Regions from separate parts of the Streptomyces akebiae genome, predicted to be linked through region 3. Evidence: riboswitches for the same ligand, from Rfam matches in the RefSeq annotation. Region 3 holds a riboswitch; each other region holds the start of a gene.
The links. A riboswitch is a leader RNA that binds a small molecule or an ion and turns the genes downstream of it on or off. The one in region 3 is predicted to bind cyclic di-AMP.

Region 1 (3,267 bases), 1.9 Mb from region 3:
GTCAGGTGTACGCGGCGGTCGACCAGGACGGCGTCGACGGCCTCACCCTGATCGAGCCCGGCTACCTCATGCCGCACCCCACACTGCCCGCGGTGCGGGTGCCGCGCCGCGACGACCTGTGGTGCGAGCCGATCAGCAAGGTGCTGCTGCGCCATCCCTATCTGTCGGACGACGAGTTGGCCTCGGCGGCGCGGATGGCGGTCGGTTCGCTGGCGACGGTCACCATGTCGGGGCCCGGCACCGTCGAACTCCAGCCGTGCGGCATCACCAAGGCGACGGGCCTCGCGCTGGCCGCCGACCATCTCGGTCTGTCCCCGGACGAGACCATCGCCTTCGGTGACATGCCCAACGACATCCCGATGTTCGACTGGGCCGCGCACGGCGTCGCCATGGCCAACGCCCACCCCGAACTCAAGGCCGTCGCCGACGAGGTGACCCTCTCCAACGAGGACGACGGGATCGCGGTCGTGCTGGACCGGCTGTTCGGCTGAACAAACGTTCCCCTGGGCCCGCCGGCCCAGGGGAACGAGTGCGGAGTGGGTGGGGCTCAGTACGGGCCGAACACGTTGTCGATCGAGCCGTACCGGTCGGCGGCGTAGTTGCAGGCCGCCGTGATGTTCGCGACCGGGTCGTACGGGTCGTACGGGGTGCCGGACACGTGGTACGCGGCGAACGTCGGGTCGATGACCTGGAGGAGGCCCTTCGACGGGGTGCCCGCGGCCGCGTTGGAGTCCCAGTTGTTGATCGCCAGCGGGTTGCCCGAGGACTCGCGCATGATGTTGCGGTGGATCCCGTTGTATGTCCCGGGAATTCCCTTTTGCGCCATGATGTCCAGCGACTCGCGGATCCAGCCGTCGAGGTTGTTCGGGTACGTCTTGACCGACGCCTGCGTGGCCGTGGTGGTCTTCGAGGCCGTCGACGACTTCTTCGCCGTGGCCGCCTTCGTCCCGTTCACCTTCAGCTTCAGGCCCGGGCGGATCAGGGCCGGGTTGTCGCCGACGGCGGCGCGGTTGTCCTTGTAGAGCCGCTGCCAGCCGCCCTTGACGCCGTGCTTCCGGGCGATGGAGGAGAGCGTGTCGCCGGAGACCACGGTGTAGGTCGCGGACTTGGGCTGCGCCACGGCGGGGGCGGACTGCGGGGCCGACTGGACGGAGCCGACGGCCTGGGCCGGGGTGGCGGCGCTCGCGGTCGTGGCGACCGTGAGCGGGAGGGCCAGGGCGGCCCCGCCCGTTCCGGCGGCGAGCACGCCACGGGTGAACGCGTTGCTTCTGGGACGGCGGTGTTTGCCTCGTGCGGGCATGGCGGATTCCTCTCCGTCGCCTGCGAGGTGAGCTGTCGGGTTCGGGCTGGAGATGCCCGGCCACGTGCGTCGCCTGGGCGGTCGCTGTGCGTGTCGCGTCCGCTGGGCGTACTGCGCGTGGCTTCACCCCTAGTCGGTCCGATGGGGGAAATGCCGGACCGGCGCTTACCTGGGTCCCCCGCTCCTGCCGTGCGTGGATGAGTGGTCAATGGGTGGGGAGTCCGGGCGGCGGCAGGATTCGGCGGTCCGTCCGGACGGGGTGTGAACGTATGCGAGAGCACACGATCGGAACAAGTCCCGGTTTGGCCGGTAGGTCTAGTTGACCTTGACTTTGGTGTGATTCGGCGGCAATTTCCGATGCGTGTTCCGGGGTCAACTTGCCTACCGCAAAGGGAAAGTCGACCTGGCGCCGGAAGGTTGCCCCGCCCGGGGCGGGTGACTCAACTCACGGGAGGAGTCGGGTGAAGTGCTCGCTATGCGGCAAATCGGTCAACTCGGACCAGGTGTTTGGGGACGCCTTCGGGGGTGTACCGGGGACCTCCGGGGGTCCGCGGGGTCCTCCGACGGCGGGGCCGGGGCCGGGGCGGGGGCCGGGGCGGGCCTCGCGCGGGTGCCGTACGCGCGTCGACCCGTGGGCGCTCGTGGTGATCGAAAGGTGACCGGATACGCTGACTCGGGTGATGGCAGCGACAGATCGACAAACTGTGTCATCGACCGTGAGAGCGACCCAGACCGACCGTGTGACCGTGTGACCGTCAGTAGACGTCAGCAGACAGGAGAACCCTCGTGACCGTCGTCGAGCCATTTGGGCTGAGCGCGCGGGACCAGGCTCTCGAAGCCGATGTCCAGGCCGGAATGGCGGCCGTCGAAGAGGGTCTGCTGGAGGCGACCAAGAGCGAGGTCCCCTTCATCCAGGAGGCCGCCCAGCATCTGCTGCGCGCGGGCGGCAAGCGGTTCCGCCCGCTGCTGGTGATGCTCGCGGCGCAGTTCGGCGACCCGTACGCGCCGGGTGTCGTGCCCTCGGCGGTCGTGGTCGAGCTGACCCATCTGGCCACGCTGTACCACGACGACGTGATGGACGAGGCCGAGGTGCGCCGGGGCGTGCCGAGCGCCAACGCCCGCTGGGACAACTCGCTCGCCGTCCTCACCGGCGACTTCCTCTTCGCCCGCGCCTCCCACGTCCTCGCCGATCTCGGCCCCGACGCCGTCCGCATCCAGGCCGAGGCCTTCGAACGGCTGGTCACCGGACAGATCCTGGAGACCGCCGGGCCGCGCGACGGACGCGACCCGATCGAGCACTACCTCGACGTGCTGGGCGGCAAGACCGGGTCGCTGGTCGCGGTCGCCGGACGGCTCGGCGCACTGATGGCCGGGGCCGACGAGACCGTGGTCGACGTGCTGACCCAGTACGGGGAGCGGCTCGGTGTCGCCTTCCAACTCGCCGACGACGTCCTCGACATCGCCTCCGACTCGCACGAGTCGGGCAAGACCCCCGGCACGGACCTCCGCGAGGGTGTGCCGACCATGCCGGTGCTGCGGCTGCGCGAGCGGGCGGGCCGACTGGGTCTGGCGGACGACATCGCCCTGTGTGAGCTGCTCGACTCCGACCTCACCGACGACGCCCGCCACGCCGAGGCCCTGGCCCGGCTCCGCGTCCACCCCGCCCTGGAGCAGGCCCGCCGCGACACCATCCGCTACGCGGAGGAGGCCCGCGCCGTGCTGGCCCCCCTGCCGGAGTGCGACGCGAAGGCGGCGCTGGTGGAGCTGTGCGACGCCGTGGTGCACCGCGCCGGCTAGTCACCCGGACCGGGTTCCCTCTGAGGCCAGCCCTCTGAGGCCAGCAGCCCTCTTGGGCCAGCCCTCTGAGGCGAGCCCCCGGATGCTGCCGCCTTCCAGGAGTGGGCGTCGGCGTCCCCTAGGGGTCCCTTAGGGGGCGCGATCCTGCCCGTCGGCGTCGTCCCCCACGG
Region 2 (3,267 bases), 650 kb from region 3:
GCAGGCGCGGCAGATATCCGGAACCGTCGTCGGCGATGGCCACGACGTCCCGTTGGACGTCCATCACCAGGAGTGCGCTCTTCGCCATGCTTGCCGTCCCTTCTCCGGGAGAACAAGACGAACGCCGCGTGGGCCCGAGGGCGGACGCGGCGTCGCTGGTTCTGTGTGGGGTGGCGGCGGGCTACGGGGTGAGGCCCTTGCTGCGGAGCCAGGCCGCCGGGTCGATGCCGCTGCTGGAGCCGCCGGGGTGGACCTCCATGTGGAGGTGGGCGCCGGTGACGTTGCCGGTGGCACCGACGCGGCCGATGACGTCCCCGGTGGCGACCTTCTGGCCGACGCTGACGCCGATGGAGGACTGGTGGGCGTACCAGATCTCGGTGCCGTCATCGAGAGTGAGGACGGTCTTGTAGCCGTAGGAGCCCTCGTAGCCGGCCTGCGTGATGGTGCCGCTGTGGACGGCCTTGATGAGGGTGCCGGTGGGGGCCGCGAAGTCGAGGCCGGTGTGGTAGCCGGAGGACCAGTACGGGCCGGCCTGACCGAAGGTGGAGGTGAGGGTGTACGAGGAGGTGGGAAGGGTGAACTGCTTGGCCAGGGCGGCGAGGCGCTCGGCTTCCTTCTTGGCCGCGGCCTCCTCCTCCGCCTTCTTCTGGGCGGCCGCCTCCTTGGCCTCGGCTTCCTTCTTCTCCTTGGCCGCCTGCTCGGCGGCCTTCTCCGCGGCGGCGGTCTGCGCGGCCTCGGCGGCGGCCTTGTCGAAGGCGTCCTGCTGGGACTCGGCCTGCGCCATGATGCGGGCGCGCAGCGCCTCGCCGGCGTCGGCGGTGCCCTGCTCGGTGTCGGCGGCGATCAGACCCGCGCTGCTGAGGGGGGAGGAGGAGCCCTGGGGCTCCGGCTCGTCGGGCTCGTCCTCGAAGACCGAGCCGACGTTCGGCATGTCGGGCATCGATATGGAGACCGGGGCCTTGCCGGACTGCGCGCTGGCCATCCCGGCACCGCTGACGGCGGCTATGACACCGACGCCGAGAACGGTGGAGCTGCGGGCCAGTCCGCCCCGTGCGAGTACGCCGCTCTTCTTGGCGACGCGATGCCGGCCGCGGACGGGGCGCAGGGTGTCCTCGCCCGGATTCCACTCCTGCCAGGGGCCCTCGTTGTCGCTGTTGTAGCTGCCGTAGCCGAACGTCTGGCTCTCGCCGTCGCGTTGGGTCGGCACGAACGGGGCTTCGGTCGCGGACCGGTTCGACGCCACGTGGGCGTACTCCTTCCTTCCTTTTCGCCTACCGGGTTAGCTGACGGGTTCGGAGCAGGAAGGTCTCCTACGCGCGTAAACCGGTCGTGCGTACTGCCACGGCGGTTTCCGTGCGATTCACCCCAGGGTGGTGGTTCCCCGGTTCCCTTGCGGGATTCGACGCGTGAGCACGGAGCCGTCTCTTGTGACGGCTGGGACGACCGCGCTGCGTTATCGAACGTTAATAGACGCGAGTACTCCATTCCAAGCTGTTCTTAATGATCGTTCCGGCTTTCCCGCTGGACTTTACGGGTCATGAGGGGCCGAAAACGGGCGAGTTGACCTTGACTCACGAGTAACAGTCGCCCTGACGTGTCGTCAGTTGTTATACGGAGAACGGCTGGACGGACACGCTCAGTGACATCGGTACTCGGGGGGCACGGTGCGGGCGGCGATCTCGGTGGCCTCGGCACCTCAAGGGCGGCGGACCGCCAGGAGGGCCATGTCGTCCGTGGTGCGGTCACCCGTGTGTCGGCGCACCTCCTCCGCGAGCGTCGTCAGCAGGGTGCGCGGGGCGGTGAAGACACGGCCGGCGAGGCGTGCGGCCGGGTCGTAGAAGACGCCGTGCGCGTCCCGCGCCTCGGAGAGGCCGTCGGTGTAGAAGAGCAGCGTGGCTCCGGGCGGGAACACGGTGTCCTCCGCGCGGTCGGGCCAGGTGCCCAGGTCGTCCATGCCGAGCGGCAGCGCGGGCTGCGGGGCGTCCAGCGTGCACAGGGTGCCGTCGGCGTGCAGCATCAGGGGGGAGGGGTGGCCCCGGTTGACGATCCGGGCGTGGCCCGCGCCGTGCGGGAACTCCGCGAGCACGGCCGTCACGAACCCCTCGAACTCCACCGCCGCGTCCCTTCGCGTGGCCTCCCGCCGCGTCCCCTCCCGGGCCAGCGCCCGTTCCAGCCGCTGGACCACCGCTTCGAGCGTCGCCTCCTGCTCGGCCGCCTCCCGGAACGCCCCGATCAGCACCGCCACCGCCGACACCGCCCCCAGCCCCTTGCCGCGTACGTCGCCGACGATCAGCCGTACGCCGTGGGGTGAGTCCTGCACCGCGTACAGATCGCCGCCGATCGACGCCCCGGCCTGCGCGGCCTCGTACCGCGCGGCGATCTCCAGCCCGCCGATCCGCTCCTGCGGCACCGGCAGTACGGCCCGCTGGGCGGCCTCGGCGACCTCCCGGGCCGTGGCGAGGCGGGCGTCGCTGCGGCGGACGAGGCGGTTGATCAGGACGGCCAGTACGGCGACGGTGGCGACCGTGACGATCTCGGTGATCGCGTCCTCGTGGCCGGAGTCTTCGTAATAGACGCGTACGGCGCTGATGCCGGCCACCGACACGGCGCCGACGATCACCGTGCCGTACAGCGTGAAGAGCGGGGCCGTCACCAGGGGCGCGGCGGTGAAGAAGGGCACCGCGGTGAACTCGCGCGGGGTGAAGTGGTCGTAGAAGAGCCCGACGGCGATCAACAGCACGGGAAGGGCGCGGGCGAGCGTACGGGCGTACGAGAACCGACGCCCACCCGGCTCCCGCATGTCCTTCGCGCCCTCTCGCTGCCCCACGGATACAGGGTTTCCGGGGGTGGGCGGCGGGGCTAGTCGGTGGGGCCGAGTGGGCTAGGCCCTGCCGGAGGAGGTGCGGGAGGGCGGGCGCAGCGGGTGCCGGGGGGCTGGCGGGGCTCAGCCCGCCGAGAGGCCCGTCAGGCCGCCCGTCAGCTCGTGCAGGGGGAGGGTGTGCTGGGTCTGGAGGACCTTGGCGCGGAGGTAGCGGACGTTGTGGGCGGTGGTGAAGACGCCCGTGGGGACGCGGTCGCGGACGCTCACGCCGAGGTCGCGCAACTGCTGGGCCTTGTCGGGGTTGTTGGAGAGCAGGTCGAGCTCGTCGATGCCGAGGGCCCCCAGCATCTGGGCCGCCGCCGTGTAGTCCCGGGCGTCCTCCGGCAGTCCGAGCGCCGCGTTCGCCTCGTAGGTGTCGAGGCCCTGGTCCTGGAGGGCGTACGCGT
Region 3 (3,267 bases):
CACTACCCCATTCCGCGACGGAAAGTGACACTCCCTCAAGTCTGTGATCTTCACGTGATCTGCGCTGCATTGACTTGTGACAACTGATCGACTCCCGCTACGTTCACACGTCAGTGCGAAGGGGTCACCCCACACCCTTCGCACCGGTCACCGCTGTCGCGTGAAAGGCAACCGCATGCTCTCCGGGAACGGTCGACACCGTCGCCCCCGTCAGGCTCCCGCCCTCCTCGTCGCGGCCGGAGTGACCGGCTCGGCCATCGCGATCCCCCTGCTCGGCGCCACCGGCGCGAGCGCGGCCAGCGGAACCACCTGGGACCAGGTGGCGGAGTGCGAGAGCGGCGGCTTCTGGAGCGCGGACACCGGGAACGGACGCTACGGCGGCCTCCAGCTCACCCAGGCGAACTGGGAGAAGTACGGCGGCCTCGACTACGCGACCAGCGCCGATCAGGCCAGTCGTTCGCAGCAGATAGCCGTCGCCGAGAAGGTGCTCGCCGACCAGGGCGTCGGTGTCTGGGCCACCTGCGGTCTGCTCCACAACCTCGGCGGTGACTCGGGTTCCGCCGACGTGGACACGGGCGTCGCGGGCGACTCGACGGATTCGGATGACCCGTCTGGTTCATCCGATTCGTCCGGTACATCGGGTTCGTCTAGTTCTTCGGATCCATCCGGTTCTTCCGGCAAGGTCGACGGGGCCGACTCGGCAAAGTCCGCCGACTCCACCGACTCCGACGCCTCGGGCGACTCGACCTCCGACGCCTTCGAAGGGTCCACCAAGGCCAGGACCGGTACGGGCGCCGACGCCGACTCGGGTGACTCGGACGGCTCCACGGCCTCCGAGGGTTCAAAAGCGGACAAGTCGGAACAGAGTGATGGCTCTTCGGCTGACGAGGGTGAAGGCGGCACCGGTCGCCATCGCGGCGCCAGTGCCGACGAGAGCGCCTCCGGCGCGGAGGTCGGCGCGGACGTGACCGACGGCTCGCGCGCCGCCGACTCCACCCCCTCCGGCCGTCACGCCTCCCGCGGTGGCGACGCGGCGCGGGAGGCCGCGGACGGCGCCTACACCGTCCGCGCGGGCGACAGTCTGACGCGGATCGCGAACTCGCTGGACCTGACCGGTGGGTGGCGCGAGCTGTACGCCGAGAACGAGGGCACGGTAGGAACCGACCCGGACCTCATCCTTCCCGGTCAGACCCTCGAAGTCGGTGCCGAAACGGGCGAAAAGTAGCGACAGTTCAGGTCACTGTTCGCCCCTGAATGCCCGTTTTGATCTAGGTGGGAGATGAATCACAGACCCCCTGATCGTCTTTGAAATCCGGGCAATCACGTGTTTACGGTCGTGACCGCTCGCCACAGCGGGCCCCTGCGGTCGGTACGCCGAATCCTGCCAACGGCCGCAAGGAACAGTCGTCGCGTCAAGCGCCGTAGGCAGGAGCGGGGGACCCAAGGTAAGTGCCGGGTCCGGTGGTTGCGGCCCTTCGGGGGCGTACGTCCGGAACCGGCTCGGGGTGAAGCCGCGCGACGTGAGCCGAGAGGCGAGCGTGCGCGGCCGGGCAACTCAACCGGCCCGAACCCGACAGCTCACCTCGCAGGCGTCGGTGAGGGGATCTCTCCATGCTGTTTTCCAGCAAGGGCAAGCACCGTCGTCCGGCCGTTCTTCATCGGTCTGCTCGCGCCATCGCCGTCGCCGGTGTCACCGGCGCCGCCGCCATCGCCGCCCCGCTGATGGCCGCCGGCAGCGCCTCCGCCGCCACCGCCTCCGAGTGGGACGCCGTCGCCCAGTGCGAGTCCGGCGGCAACTGGTCCATAAACACCGGCAACGGCTACTACGGCGGCCTGCAGTTCTCCGCCTCCACCTGGGCCGGCTACGGCGGCACGCAGTACGCCTCCACCGCCGACCAGGCGACCAAGGCCCAGCAGATCGCGATCGCCGAGAAGGTCCTCGCGGGCCAGGGCAAGGGTGCCTGGCCGGTCTGCGGCAAGGGCCTGTCCGGCGCCTCGTACGACGGCGCCGCCGCCTCCTCCGGCTCCTCGGACTCCGGCTCCTCGCAGCAGAGCACCAAGAAGAGCACCGAGGACACCCGCGCCTCCCGCTCCTCCGAGCGCGCCACCGTCGAGACCCCGACCGGCAAGAAGGTCAAGAAGGGCGACGGCGAGTACAAGGTCGTCACCGGCGACACCCTCAGTGGCATCGCCGCGAAGAAGAACGTCAAGGGTGGCTGGGAGAAGCTCTTCGAGCTGAACAAGGACATCATCGACGACGCCGACTTCATCTACCCGGGCCAGCAGCTCCACCTGAGCTGACCCGCGGCGTCGGCGACGGTCGCCACACGCCTGCCGCCCCCACGGCCGTCCCCCACGGCCGGGCAGGCGGGGCCGGTTCGGCCGGGCCGAGAATTCGGGCCGCTTCCCGGCTGAACCACAGCCCGCTCACATCCGTGTCCTCCATAGTGAAGACCTCGTGAGGGCCGTCCCCCCGTCCCCACGGGCTCCCCGCCCCGGTGCGCATTCCCCCGTACGCACCGGGGCGGGGTTTTTTCATGCCCGGTCGCCCCGCCCGGGCCCGGCCGTTTCCGCGCCGCTCCGCCTTTCTGTTCACTTTCCGGCCCACCCCCCTTTGTTCCGGCCTGAAACAATGGGTACGGTCTGTCTGTCCACGGGACGGTCGGTCGGCTGCCGACGAGCCCGGGGCGGTTAGGCTCTAGTCGCAGGGCCCGCGGGCCCCGCAGTTCCGCGTCACATCCCATGAAGGAGATGCTCGTGCCGTCCATCGACGTCGTCGTAGCCCGGGAAATCCTCGACTCGCGAGGCAACCCCACCGTCGAGGTCGAGGTCGGCCTCGACGACGGCAGCACGGGTCGTGCCGCCGTTCCGTCCGGCGCCTCCACCGGTGCCTTCGAAGCCATCGAGCTCCGTGACGGCGACCCCAACCGCTACCTCGGCAAGGGCGTCGAGAAGGCCGTCCTCGCCGTGATCGAGCAGATCGGCCCGGAGCTCGTCGGCTACGACGCCACCGAGCAGCGCCTGATCGACCAGGCGATGTTCGACCTGGACGCCACCGACAACAAGGGCTCCCTCGGCGCCAACGCCATCCTCGGCGTCTCCCTCGCCGTCGCCCACGCCGCCTCCGAGGCCAGCGACCTCCCGCTCTTCCGCTACCTGGGCGGCCCGAACGCGCACCTGCTGCCCGTTCCGATGATGAACATCCTGAACGGCGGCTCGCACGCCGACTCCAACGTGGACATCCAGGAGTTCATGATCGCCCCCATC

Region 1: it holds a riboswitch for cyclic di-AMP, as region 3 does, so the genes downstream of both, K1J60_RS17750 (LysM peptidoglycan-binding domain-containing protein) here and K1J60_RS26225 (LysM peptidoglycan-binding domain-containing protein) in region 3, are expected to answer to the same signal.
Region 2: it holds a riboswitch for cyclic di-AMP, as region 3 does, so the genes downstream of both, K1J60_RS23300 (M23 family metallopeptidase) here and K1J60_RS26225 (LysM peptidoglycan-binding domain-containing protein) in region 3, are expected to answer to the same signal.

What each region holds. Positions count from the first base shown of each region.
Region 1 covers NZ_CP080647.1:4,153,164-4,156,430, reverse strand. Annotated here, with positions in the region: gene K1J60_RS17755 (HAD family hydrolase) at 1-491, shown strand, start outside; gene K1J60_RS17750 (LysM peptidoglycan-binding domain-containing protein) at 548-1,300, opposite strand; cyclic di-AMP (ydaO/yuaA leader) riboswitch at 1,305-1,514, opposite strand; gene K1J60_RS17745 (polyprenyl synthetase family protein) at 2,087-3,097, shown strand.
Region 2 covers NZ_CP080647.1:5,417,665-5,420,931, reverse strand. Annotated here, with positions in the region: gene K1J60_RS23305 (cysteine hydrolase family protein) at 1-88, opposite strand, end outside; gene K1J60_RS23300 (M23 family metallopeptidase) at 182-1,243, opposite strand; cyclic di-AMP (ydaO/yuaA leader) riboswitch at 1,254-1,415, opposite strand; gene K1J60_RS23295 (PP2C family protein-serine/threonine phosphatase) at 1,697-2,800, opposite strand; gene K1J60_RS23290 (GTP cyclohydrolase II) at 2,945-3,267, opposite strand, start outside.
Region 3 covers NZ_CP080647.1:6,071,413-6,074,679, forward strand. Annotated here, with positions in the region: gene K1J60_RS26220 (LysM peptidoglycan-binding domain-containing protein) at 176-1,225, shown strand; cyclic di-AMP (ydaO/yuaA leader) riboswitch at 1,408-1,607, shown strand; gene K1J60_RS26225 (LysM peptidoglycan-binding domain-containing protein) at 1,612-2,301, shown strand; gene eno (phosphopyruvate hydratase) at 2,758-3,267, shown strand, end outside.